3 regions of the Streptomyces tatrensis genome follow, and region 1 is predicted to be linked to each of the others. Evidence: riboswitches for the same ligand, from Rfam matches in the RefSeq annotation. Region 1 holds a riboswitch; each other region holds the start of a gene.
The links. A riboswitch is a leader RNA that binds a small molecule or an ion and turns the genes downstream of it on or off. The one in region 1 is predicted to bind cyclic di-AMP.

Region 1 (3,268 bases):
TGCCGACCTCGCCAGTCGCTCCCAGCAGATCGCCGTGGCCGAACGGGTCCTGGCCTCCCAGGGCCCCGTGGCGTGGCCGCTGTGCGCGGTGCAGGCCGGTCTGACGCAGGACGCGCCCGCCGCCGAGGTGGACCCGGGCCTGCCCGGCGGTTCCGCTTCCGCGACCCCCGCCCCGTCCCGCCCGGACGACTCCGTGCCCCGCGGGGGCTCGGGCAGGTCCACCGACTTCGGAGCCCCGTCGCAGGGGGGCCCGTCGTCCCCGCCGGCCTCGGTGCTGCCCGACTACCCGATCGGCGTGCCCGGCGAACTGCCCGTCATGCCCCCGCCGGACGCCCAGACGCCGCCTCCCGGCCTCCCGGGCGACCCGACGCCTCCCACGAGCCCGACGGACCCCGCCACTCCCGTACCGCCGTCCGCGGACCCGACCCTTCCGGTGGGCCCGACCGAGCCGGTGGACCCGACGTCTCCCGGGAGCCCGTCCGGCCCGGGGAACTCCACGAAGCCGACGAACCCGGGTAATCCGGAGAACCAGGCCAACCCGGCCAACCCGGTCAATCCGGTTGATCCCACGGCCCCGACGACTCCGGCCGCACCCGGCGAGTCCGCCTCCCCGGCCGCTCCGGCGGCCCCCGGTGCGAGCGAGGGCGGCGGCAAGCACCGCGGCCCGGCCGCCGTCGAGAAGCCCGCCGCGCCTGACGCCGCGTCGGAGTCGACGTACACCGTGAAGGAGGGCGACAACCTGATCGCGATCGCGGACGCCAACGGTGTGAAGGGCGGCTGGAAGGGTCTCTACGAGGCCAACGAGCAGGTCATCGGCGGCGATGCGGACCTGATCAAGCCCGGTCAGAACCTGGATCTAACGCATCAATAAGGACACTTGAGGCGCCCGGAACCAGCTGATTGTCCGTTTTCTGTAAGTGAGACATGTGTCTCTTCAGGTCAACTGGCGTGTCCGGCCCCGAGCGTTCCGCAAACCCCGCCCTCACCTGCGCAAACACCCTTTCGAGGAGCGCAAGTAGGCACCGTTTCCCCCGATGTCGCTCGTTGAACATCGGGGGAGACCTGTCTACCTTCTGAATCGCCCGCCACCGCGGGCTCCTTCGACCGCATCGCCGAATCCTGCCGGCGGACGGAGGGAACACTCGTCGCGTAAAGCGCCGAAGGCAGGAGCGGGGGAACCAAGGTAGGCGCCGGGAACGGCCGTTGAGAGACGGTCACGGAACCGGCTAGGGGTTAAGCCAAGCGCTAGGTCGCTCGGCCGGGCACTCACTCGCCCGAACCCGACAGCTCACCTCGTAGGCGTCGGTGAGGAGAACTCCATGCTGCTTTCGGGCAAGGGCAAGCACCGTCGCGGTTCCAAGGCCGTCCGCATCGTCACGCTCGCCGGTGTCGCCGGTGTCGCCGTCGCGGCTCCGCTGATGGCCGCGGGCACCGCCTCGGCCGCGACCGCTTCCGAGTGGGACCGCGTCGCCTCGTGCGAGTCCGGCGGCAACTGGTCCATCAACACGGGCAACGGCTACTACGGCGGCCTGCAGTTCTCGTCCTCCACGTGGGCGGCGTACGGCGGCAAGTCGTACGCCTCGCAGGCCAACCAGGCCTCCAAGTCGCAGCAGATAGCGATCGCCGAGAAGGTCCTCAAGGGCCAGGGCAAGGGCGCCTGGCCGCACTGCGGCGTCGGCCTGTCGAACTCCTCCTACACCGGCGGATCGGCGCAGGCACCCGCCAAGCCGAAGACGCAGCCGAAGCAGGAGAAGAAGACCGAGGCGAAGAAGGAGACCAAGCGCGTCGAGGCTCCGACCACCCGCTCCGAGCGTCCGGCCGCTGCCCCGAAGACCGAGGCCCCCAAGACGGGCAACGGCTCCTACGCGGTCAAGTCCGGCGACACGCTGGGTGCGATCGCCGACGCGAACAACGTGTCCGGTGGCTGGGAGAAGCTCTTCGAGCTCAACAAGGACATCGTCACGGACGCCAACCTGATCTTCCCGGGCCAGAAGCTGAAGCTCAGCTGAACCCGAAGGTGAGGCCGGAGCTGAACCCCGGCTGAAACCTGTGGGAACGGTCGTGGCCGCTTTCGCGACACGCAGTAGTTCCACCGCGTAATTCCACCGCCCGGCGCGTAACCCCCTTCGCGCCGGGCGGTGGTGTGTGCGGGTGCCGCCGGTCTGACGGGGCCTCCGAAATCCCGATGATCAAGGGTCCTATGTCCTGTAAGAGGGGCATTCAGGCCCTTTTTCGTCCCAGGACCCGGGCGGTCGGCTGGCCGAGTGCCCGGAGGCGGTTAGGCTCTAAGCGGCAAGGCCATCCCACGGCCTGACATGCCACCGCACACCCAGCGTCACATCCCAGAAGGAGATGCTCGTGCCGTCCATCGACGTCGTCGTAGCCCGGGAAATCCTGGACTCCCGAGGCAACCCCACTGTCGAGGTCGAGGTGGGCCTCGACGATGGCAGCACCGGCCGTGCTGCAGTCCCGTCCGGCGCCTCCACCGGAGCGTTCGAAGCCGTTGAGCTCCGTGACGGTGACCCCAACCGTTACTTCGGCAAGGGCGTAGAGAAGGCCGTCCTCGCCGTCATCGAGCAGCTCGGCCCGGAGCTCGTCGGCTACGACGCCACCGAGCAGCGCCTGATCGACCAGGCGATGATCGACCTGGACGCCACCGAGAACAAGGGCTCCCTCGGCGCCAACGCCATCCTGGGCGTCTCCCTCGCCGTCGCGCACGCCGCGTCCGAGGCCTCGGACCTCCCGCTCTTCCGCTACCTCGGCGGCCCGAACGCGCACCTGCTGCCCGTTCCGATGATGAACATCCTGAACGGTGGGTCGCACGCCGACTCCAACGTCGACATCCAGGAGTTCATGATCGCCCCGATCGGCGCGGAGTCCTTCTCCGAGGCCCTTCGCTGGGGTGCCGAGGTCTACCACACCCTCAAGAAGGTCCTGCACACCAAGGGCCTCTCCACCGGTCTGGGCGACGAGGGCGGCTTCGCGCCGAACCTCGAGTCGAACCGCGCCGCGCTGGACCTCATCGTCGAGGCCATCAAGCAGGCCGGCTACGTCCCGGGCACCCAGATCGCGCTCGCGCTCGACGTCGCCGCGTCCGAGTTCTACAAGGACGGCAACTACGAGTTCGAGGGCAAGTCCCGCTCGGCCGCCGAGATGACCGACTACTACGCCGAGCTCGTCGAGGCGTACCCGCTGGTCTCCATCGAGGACCCGCTGTTCGAGGACGACTGGGCCGGCTGGAAGACCCTCACCGACCGCCTGGGCTCCA
Region 2 (3,268 bases), on a different contig from region 1:
GATCCCGCACGAGAGCGCCAACCCGCAGCGCCGCGCCGCCAAGCAGCTCTCGAAGGAGCTCTTCCCGGCCTCCCTGCGGATGTCCCGCCCGCGCCAGGGCACCGAGGAGACGGTCGCCCGCATCGACTCCGGGGCCGTACGCGCCTTCTACGAGGCCCACGTGCGCCCCGCGACCGCCACCGCGGTGGTCGTCGGCGATCTGACCGGCATCGACCTGGACGCCGTCCTGGCCGACACCCTGGGCGCCTGGACCGGTGACACCACCGCCCCGCGCCCGGTCCCGCCGATCACCGCCGACGACACGGGCCGCGTGGTCATCGTGGACCGGCCCGGCGCGGTCCAGACGCAGTTGCTGATCGGCCGCATCGGCGCGGACCGGCACGACCGGGTCTGGGCGCCCCAGGTGCTCGGCACGTACTGCCTGGGCGGCACCCTCACCTCCCGGCTGGACAAGGTGCTGCGCGAGGAGAAGGGGTACACGTACGGCGTGCGCGCCTTCGGCCAGGTGCTGCGCTCCACCGCCGACGGCAAGGGCGCCTCGATGCTCGCCATCAGCGGCTCGGTGGACACCCCGAACACCGGCCCGGCCCTGGAGGACCTCTGGACGGTGCTGCGCACCCTCGCGGAGGGCGGCCTGACCGACGCCGAACGGGACGTGGCCGTGCAGAACTTGGTGGGCGTGGCCCCGCTGAAGTTCGAGTCGGCGGCTTCCGTCGCGGGCACGCTCGCCGACCAGGTCGAGCAGGAGCTCCCGGACGACTACCAGGCGCAGTTGTACGCGCGGCTCGCCGAAACCGGGACGGTGGAGGCCACTTCGGCGGTCGTCAGTGCCTTCCCGGTGGACCGCCTGGTCGCGATCCTGGTCGGCGACGCCTCGCAGATCGAGGAGCCGGTGCGGGCCCTCGGGATCGGCGAAGTGACCGTGGTCACCAACTGACCTTCTGCTGACTGCCGGTGACCGCCGGCGGGTCGCCAACTGGCCCGCCGCACAAGGGAATCCGGCAAGGGACTCCGGTGGCTTGTCCACTTGAGTCCCTTTTGTCGTTTCTGTCGCGTTTATTGGTGTGGTTGCTTGTATGTGGTGTGGCGTACGCAACAAAAGGGCGTGTCTGTTTGGCGATTGACTGATGATCCGCCTAGCGTCAGCCGTGCTGTTCGTCAGTGGTAACCGCCGCATCCGCGGCACCGGACAGCGATCGCCGAGTCCCCGTCAGGCGCGAGCCTGGGGAGCCGGGGACCCACTTGTGTCCCTGGGGTGAATCGGACCGCCTCGCAAGAGGGGGCCCGTAGGAGACCTTCCTGCTCCGAACCCGTCAGCTAACCCGGTAGGCGAGAGGGAAGGAAAGGATCAGCCCCTTCATGGCGTTTGGCAGCAGTGCCACCGGCAAGCACCGTGGTTCGAGCCGTATGAGCCGCAGGACCGCCGGCTACGCCGGCATAGCCACGCTCGCCGCCACCGGCGTCGTCGGCTCCCTGGCGGGTCCCGCGTTCGCCGCGGACAATTCCCCCTCCATCGAGGACACCGGCAGCCTCAACACCATCGTGGTGGCCGACGAGCTCGCCGATGACGTAGAGGCCCAGGCCCAGTCCCAGCAGCGCGCCGCCGAGGCCGCCGCCGCCAAGGCGCAGGCCGAGGCCGACGCCAGGCAGCGGGCCGCCGAGGCCAAGGCGAAGGCCGAAGCGCAGGCCAAGGCCGAGCGCGAGGCCGCCGAGCGCGCCGCTCGTGAAGAGGAGCGCAAGCGCCTCAACACCTTCGTGTCGCCGCTCGACAACACCTACGTCAGCACCCAGTACCACGCGGGTGGCGGCATGTGGTCCTCCGGCAGCCACACCGGCATCGACTTCCGCGCCGCCTCCGGCACCGAGGTGCACGCCGTGGGCCTCGGCACCGTGGTCGAGGCGGGCTACGGCGGCGCGTACGGCAACAACGTCGTCATCAAGCACGCCGACGGCACGTACACCCAGTACGGCCACATGTCCTCACTGAGCGTCTCCGTCGGCCAGCAGGTCACCCCGGGCCAGAAGATCGGCCTGTCGGGCTCCACCGGCAACTCCAGCGGCCCGCACCTGCACTTCGAGGCCCGCACCGGCGCCGACTACGGTTCGGACATCAACCCGGTCACGTACCTGCGCTCGCACGGCGTCACCGTCTGACCCGCTCGCCCCACCGCACGACTTCCGCGAAGGCCCCGGCTCTTTGAGAGCCGGGGCCTTCGTCGCGTTTCGGGCTCCGCATTGTGTGAATGTTTCGTATTTCCGGCCGCTCTCGGAAATTATCGTGTGTTGCAATAGAGTCGCAACGCGCACAGCCATACGAAAAAGGCGGAGGTCCGGTCTTGCGTATTCCCGCGCACACGGTATGCACAGCGATCCGCGACGACATCGTCTCCGGGGTGTTCGGGCCCGGCGGCCGGCTGACCGAGGAGGTGCTGGCCCGCCGGTACGGAGTCTCGCGCGTCCCGGTGCGCGAGGCACTGCGCACGCTGGAGTCCGAGGGGTTCGTGACCACCAGGCGGCACGCGGGCGCCTGCGTGGCCGAGCCGACCGAACAGGAGGCGGCCGACCTCCTGGAGCTGCGGATGCTCCTGGAGCCCCTCGCGGCCGCCCGAGCGGCCCGACGGCGCAGCGAGGCCCACCTCAAGGTGCTGCGCGGGCTGGTCAGACTGGGCCAGGAGCGGGCCAGGAGGGGTCAGGGGGAGGATCTGCGCTCCCTGGGGGGCTGGTTCCACGAGACGCTCTCCCAGGCCTCGGGCAGCCCCGGGCTGATCGCGCTGCTCACCCAGATGCGGCACAAGGTGGCCTGGATGTACGTGGTGGAGTCCCCGGTGCGGCCCGTGGAGTCCTGGGCGGAGCACGGCGCGATCGTCGACGCGGTGGCCCGGGGCGACGCCGAGCGGGCCCGGGCGCTGACCGCGCTGCACGTGGACAGGGCGGCGGGGGCGCACCGGCTGCGCGTGAGGACTTTGCAACCTGCCGTAAACACGGCGGGCGCTCCGCATTAACAAACACCGTATACAAAGGTGGGATATCCGGGGCCCGGTAATTCATGCCCCATGTCCAATGTCCATGCCCCGCGCTTTATTTCGCCGCCGGAATTCGGCCCTGCGGAATCGGGTGCGCCGGAATGGCGGTGTGTGTATTTCCGGCCGGGGCGACGGGCTGGTGAGTGAACGCCGGCGAGCCCGGAGCCGGCGGGGCGGCGAGCCTGCGGGCCGACCGGATCTCCGCGCGAAAAGCAGCGAAGCCGTTGCCCTCAACCGTGGCGGTC
Region 3 (3,268 bases), on a different contig from region 1:
CCCGTGAAGGCGGCGTCGAGGTCGGCCGGGTCGAAGCCGGAGAGCCGGTTCCACAGCGCGAGGTACGGCGAGGCCGCGTGCTGCGCCTGCAGGGCGACCACCCGGCGGACCGCGTCGCCGACGTCCATCACCTCGCGCCGCAGCAGCAACTGCCGTGCGAGCGTGGAGCGGTTGAGCTCCCCTGCGCTGACCTTCATGCCACGACCGTCCCGTCCCCTGTCGAAACGGGCAGCCTAACCGGCACCTCCGACAGCGCCTCGGATTCAGATGCTGACGCCCTTGGACCGGAGGTAGGCCAGCGGGTCGATGTCCGAGCCGTACGAGGGCCCGGTGCGGATCTCGAAGTGCAGGTGCGGGCCGGTCGAGTTGCCCGTGGAGCCGGAGAGGCCGATGGTCTGCCCGCCGGTGACGCTCTGGCCGGAGGAGACGGACAGCTGGGAGAGGTGCGCGTACTGGCTGTACCTGCCGTCGGTGTGGCGGATGACGACCTCGTTGCCGTACGCGCCGCTCCAGCCGGCGGAGACCACGGTGCCGGCGCCGACCGCCCTGATGGTGGTGCCGGTGCTCACGGTGAAGTCGACACCAGTGTGGTAGCCGCTGGACCACATGGAGCCGGCGGTCTTGTAGGCGGTGGACGGGCCGCCGGCGACCGGGGCGACGAAGCCGGTCGACGCGGAGCCGCCCTGCTGCTTGGCGGGCGCCTCGGCGACGGGCGCGGCTGCCTCGTCAGAGGAGTCCGAGGAATCCGAGTCCGAGGAATCCGAGTCCGAGGAATCCGACGAATCGCCGGAAGTGGAAGAACCGGAGGAAGCGGACTTCTTGGCCGGCTTCGGCGTTTCGGCCGGCGCGGACTCGGCCGCCGCGGCCGGAGCCGCGCCCTTCGCGCCGAGCGTGAGCTTGAGTCCCGGGTGGATCAGCGACGGGTCGGTGCCGACGGCCTCGAGGTTGTCCGCGTAGAGCTGCTCCCAGCCGCCGGTGAGGTGCTGGCGCTCGGCGATCTTGGAGAGGTAGTCGCCCGGCACCACGGTGTAGACGGTGGGAGCTGCCTGCACGGCGACGGGCGCGGCCCGGAAGGCCGACACCGCCTGAGCGGCCACGGCCTGCGGGGCCTGGACCGGGGCGGCGGCGGGCGCGGCGGCCGGGACACCGGCGGCGTGGGCGCCGGTGGCGCCGAGCAGCGGAAGCGCGAGGGCCGCGCCACCGGTGCCCGCGGCGGCGAACCCGCGGGATATCGAGCGGGACTTGGGACGGCGGTGCTTACCCGTTCCGGACATGGCGAATTCCTCTCCGACGCCTGCGAGGTGAGCTGTCGGGTTCGGACTGGAGATGTCCGGCGGTGTATGCGCCGATGAACAGCACATGCACGGCTTCACCCCGAGCTGTCCCGTTGTAAAGATCCCTGAGGAGCTCCGGAACAGCGGCTTACCTGGTTCCCCCGCTCCTGCCGCGCGCGTGAATAGTCGGGTGCGGTTTCCGGACGGCGGCAGGATTAGGCGGTCCATCCGGATCGATCGCGAAGGTAATCGAGCGCGGCCGCGCGGAACAAGTCCCGAATTCCCCGATGGATTCCCAGTGATGATGGACCGGCGGAATTACGGTCACCCTGTGTCCATTCCCCTCCCCCAACAGCCGCCCGGACAGGGGAATTCGCCATTCGCGATCAGGCACTCACGGTCACCGTATGATCTGGCTCACGGGGACGTGTCCGATCTCGCCTCTCGCTATGGCAAGTTGCCAGCAAGTAGCGTAATTCGGACACGAGTGAGGACGAGGCGCGCGGGCCGCGCGAGCTGCGCGAGCCACGACGAGCCATGACAAGCGACCGGACGACACGGAGGAGCCCCCCTGTGACCCAGCAGATACCCCAGAGCCCCCACACCGATCCGGTTGCGCCGCAGCCGGCACTGACCGGAGTGCGCAACTTCCGCGACGTGGGCGGCTTGCCGGCCGCGGACGGCCGAAGGGTCAAGTCGGGACGACTGTTCCGAAGCGGACATCTGGCGCATGCCACCGAAAGCGACGCGGAGTTCCTCGGGTCGCTCGGACTGCACACCGTCTTCGACTTCCGCAACGGCGCCGACCACGCGCTGGAGGGTGCGGACGTGGAGCTGCCCGGGGTGCTCAACGTCAACATTCCGCTGTCGGATCCGGCCGACGGCAGCGAGTTCTGGAAGATGGTCCGCGAAGGGGACCTGGCGCAGCTGCGCGAGATCCTGGGCGAGGGCAAGGCCGCCGCGCGGATGTCCCGTTCGTACCGGACGATGATCCGGACCCGTACCGCCGAGCACAGCCGGGTGGTGCACGCGCTCGCCGAGGACAGCGTCCCGGCGCTCATGCACTGCGCCGCCGGGAAGGACCGGGCGGGCCTGTCGATCGCCGTCACCCTGCTCGCGCTGGGCGTCGAGCGGGAGGCGATCCTCGCGGACTACCTGGAGTCGAACGCCCCGCACAACCGCTACCGGGTCCGCCGGGGCAGCGACTCGCCCGAGGCCCGCGCCCCCGAGGTGATGGAGCTGCTCGCCCCGCTCTTCGACGCCCGCGCCCCGTATCTGACGACGGCCTTCGACACCATCGACCAGGAGTGGGGCGGAGTGGAGCGCTACCTCGCCGAGGGCCTCGGGCTCACGCCCGAGACCCTCGCCGTGCTCCGCGACCGCCTGCTGGACTGACGCCCCGCGAGCCGGGCCGTCGCCTCAGCGGTTGGCGACGGCCTGCCTCACCAGTGTCCGGCCGAAGTCCCACATCAGCGCGCCACCACCGTGGGCCTCGTCCATGACCGCGCGGAAGGCGCCGACGAACCGGTCGACGTCCGCCTCGTCCACGATCAGCGGCGGGATCAGCTTGATCACTTCCAGGTGGTCGCCGGAGACCTGCGTGAGGATCCGGTGCTTCTGCAGCAGCGGCACCACGACCATCTGCGCGAACAGCCCCTTGCGCGCCGCCTGCAGCATGCTCCAGCGGCTCCGCAGCCCCAGCGAGGACGGCCGGCCGAACTCGATGCCGATCATCAGCCCGCGTCCCCGTACCTCGTGGAGCAGTTCGTACTCGTCCACGAGCGCGGCGAGCCGCCCGCGCAGCAGGTCGCCCATCGCGCGGGCACGGGCCACCACCTGCTCGTCCTCCATGACGGAGAGGACGGCGAGCCCGGCCGCCATCGCCTGCGCGTTGGAGCCGAAGCTGGCGGAGTGGACGAGCACCCGGTCCATGGAGGAGTAGACCTTCTTGAAGATCCAGTCCTTGCCCAGGGTCGCGCCGACGGGCACGTAGC

Region 2: it holds a riboswitch for cyclic di-AMP, as region 1 does, so the genes downstream of both, ACODT5_RS13455 (M23 family metallopeptidase) here and ACODT5_RS33385 (transglycosylase family protein) in region 1, are expected to answer to the same signal.
Region 3: it holds a riboswitch for cyclic di-AMP, as region 1 does, so the genes downstream of both, ACODT5_RS09225 (M23 family metallopeptidase) here and ACODT5_RS33385 (transglycosylase family protein) in region 1, are expected to answer to the same signal.

The regions. Positions count from the first base shown of each region.
Region 1 covers NZ_JBMDLB010000011.1:3,905,611-3,908,878, reverse strand. Annotated here, with positions in the region: gene ACODT5_RS33390 (transglycosylase family protein) at 1-871, shown strand, start outside; cyclic di-AMP (ydaO/yuaA leader) riboswitch at 1,146-1,317, shown strand; gene ACODT5_RS33385 (transglycosylase family protein) at 1,320-2,009, shown strand; gene eno (phosphopyruvate hydratase) at 2,353-3,268, shown strand, end outside.
Region 2 covers NZ_JBMDLB010000007.1:2,221,613-2,224,880, reverse strand. Annotated here, with positions in the region: gene ACODT5_RS13460 (M16 family metallopeptidase) at 1-937, shown strand, start outside; cyclic di-AMP (ydaO/yuaA leader) riboswitch at 1,188-1,347, shown strand; gene ACODT5_RS13455 (M23 family metallopeptidase) at 1,360-2,154, shown strand; gene ACODT5_RS13450 (GntR family transcriptional regulator) at 2,337-3,002, shown strand.
Region 3 covers NZ_JBMDLB010000007.1:1,201,270-1,204,537, forward strand. Annotated here, with positions in the region: gene ACODT5_RS09220 (winged helix DNA-binding domain-containing protein) at 1-197, opposite strand, end outside; gene ACODT5_RS09225 (M23 family metallopeptidase) at 264-1,274, opposite strand; cyclic di-AMP (ydaO/yuaA leader) riboswitch at 1,277-1,473, opposite strand; gene ACODT5_RS09230 (tyrosine-protein phosphatase) at 1,848-2,669, shown strand; gene ACODT5_RS09235 (aspartate aminotransferase family protein) at 2,694-3,268, opposite strand, start outside.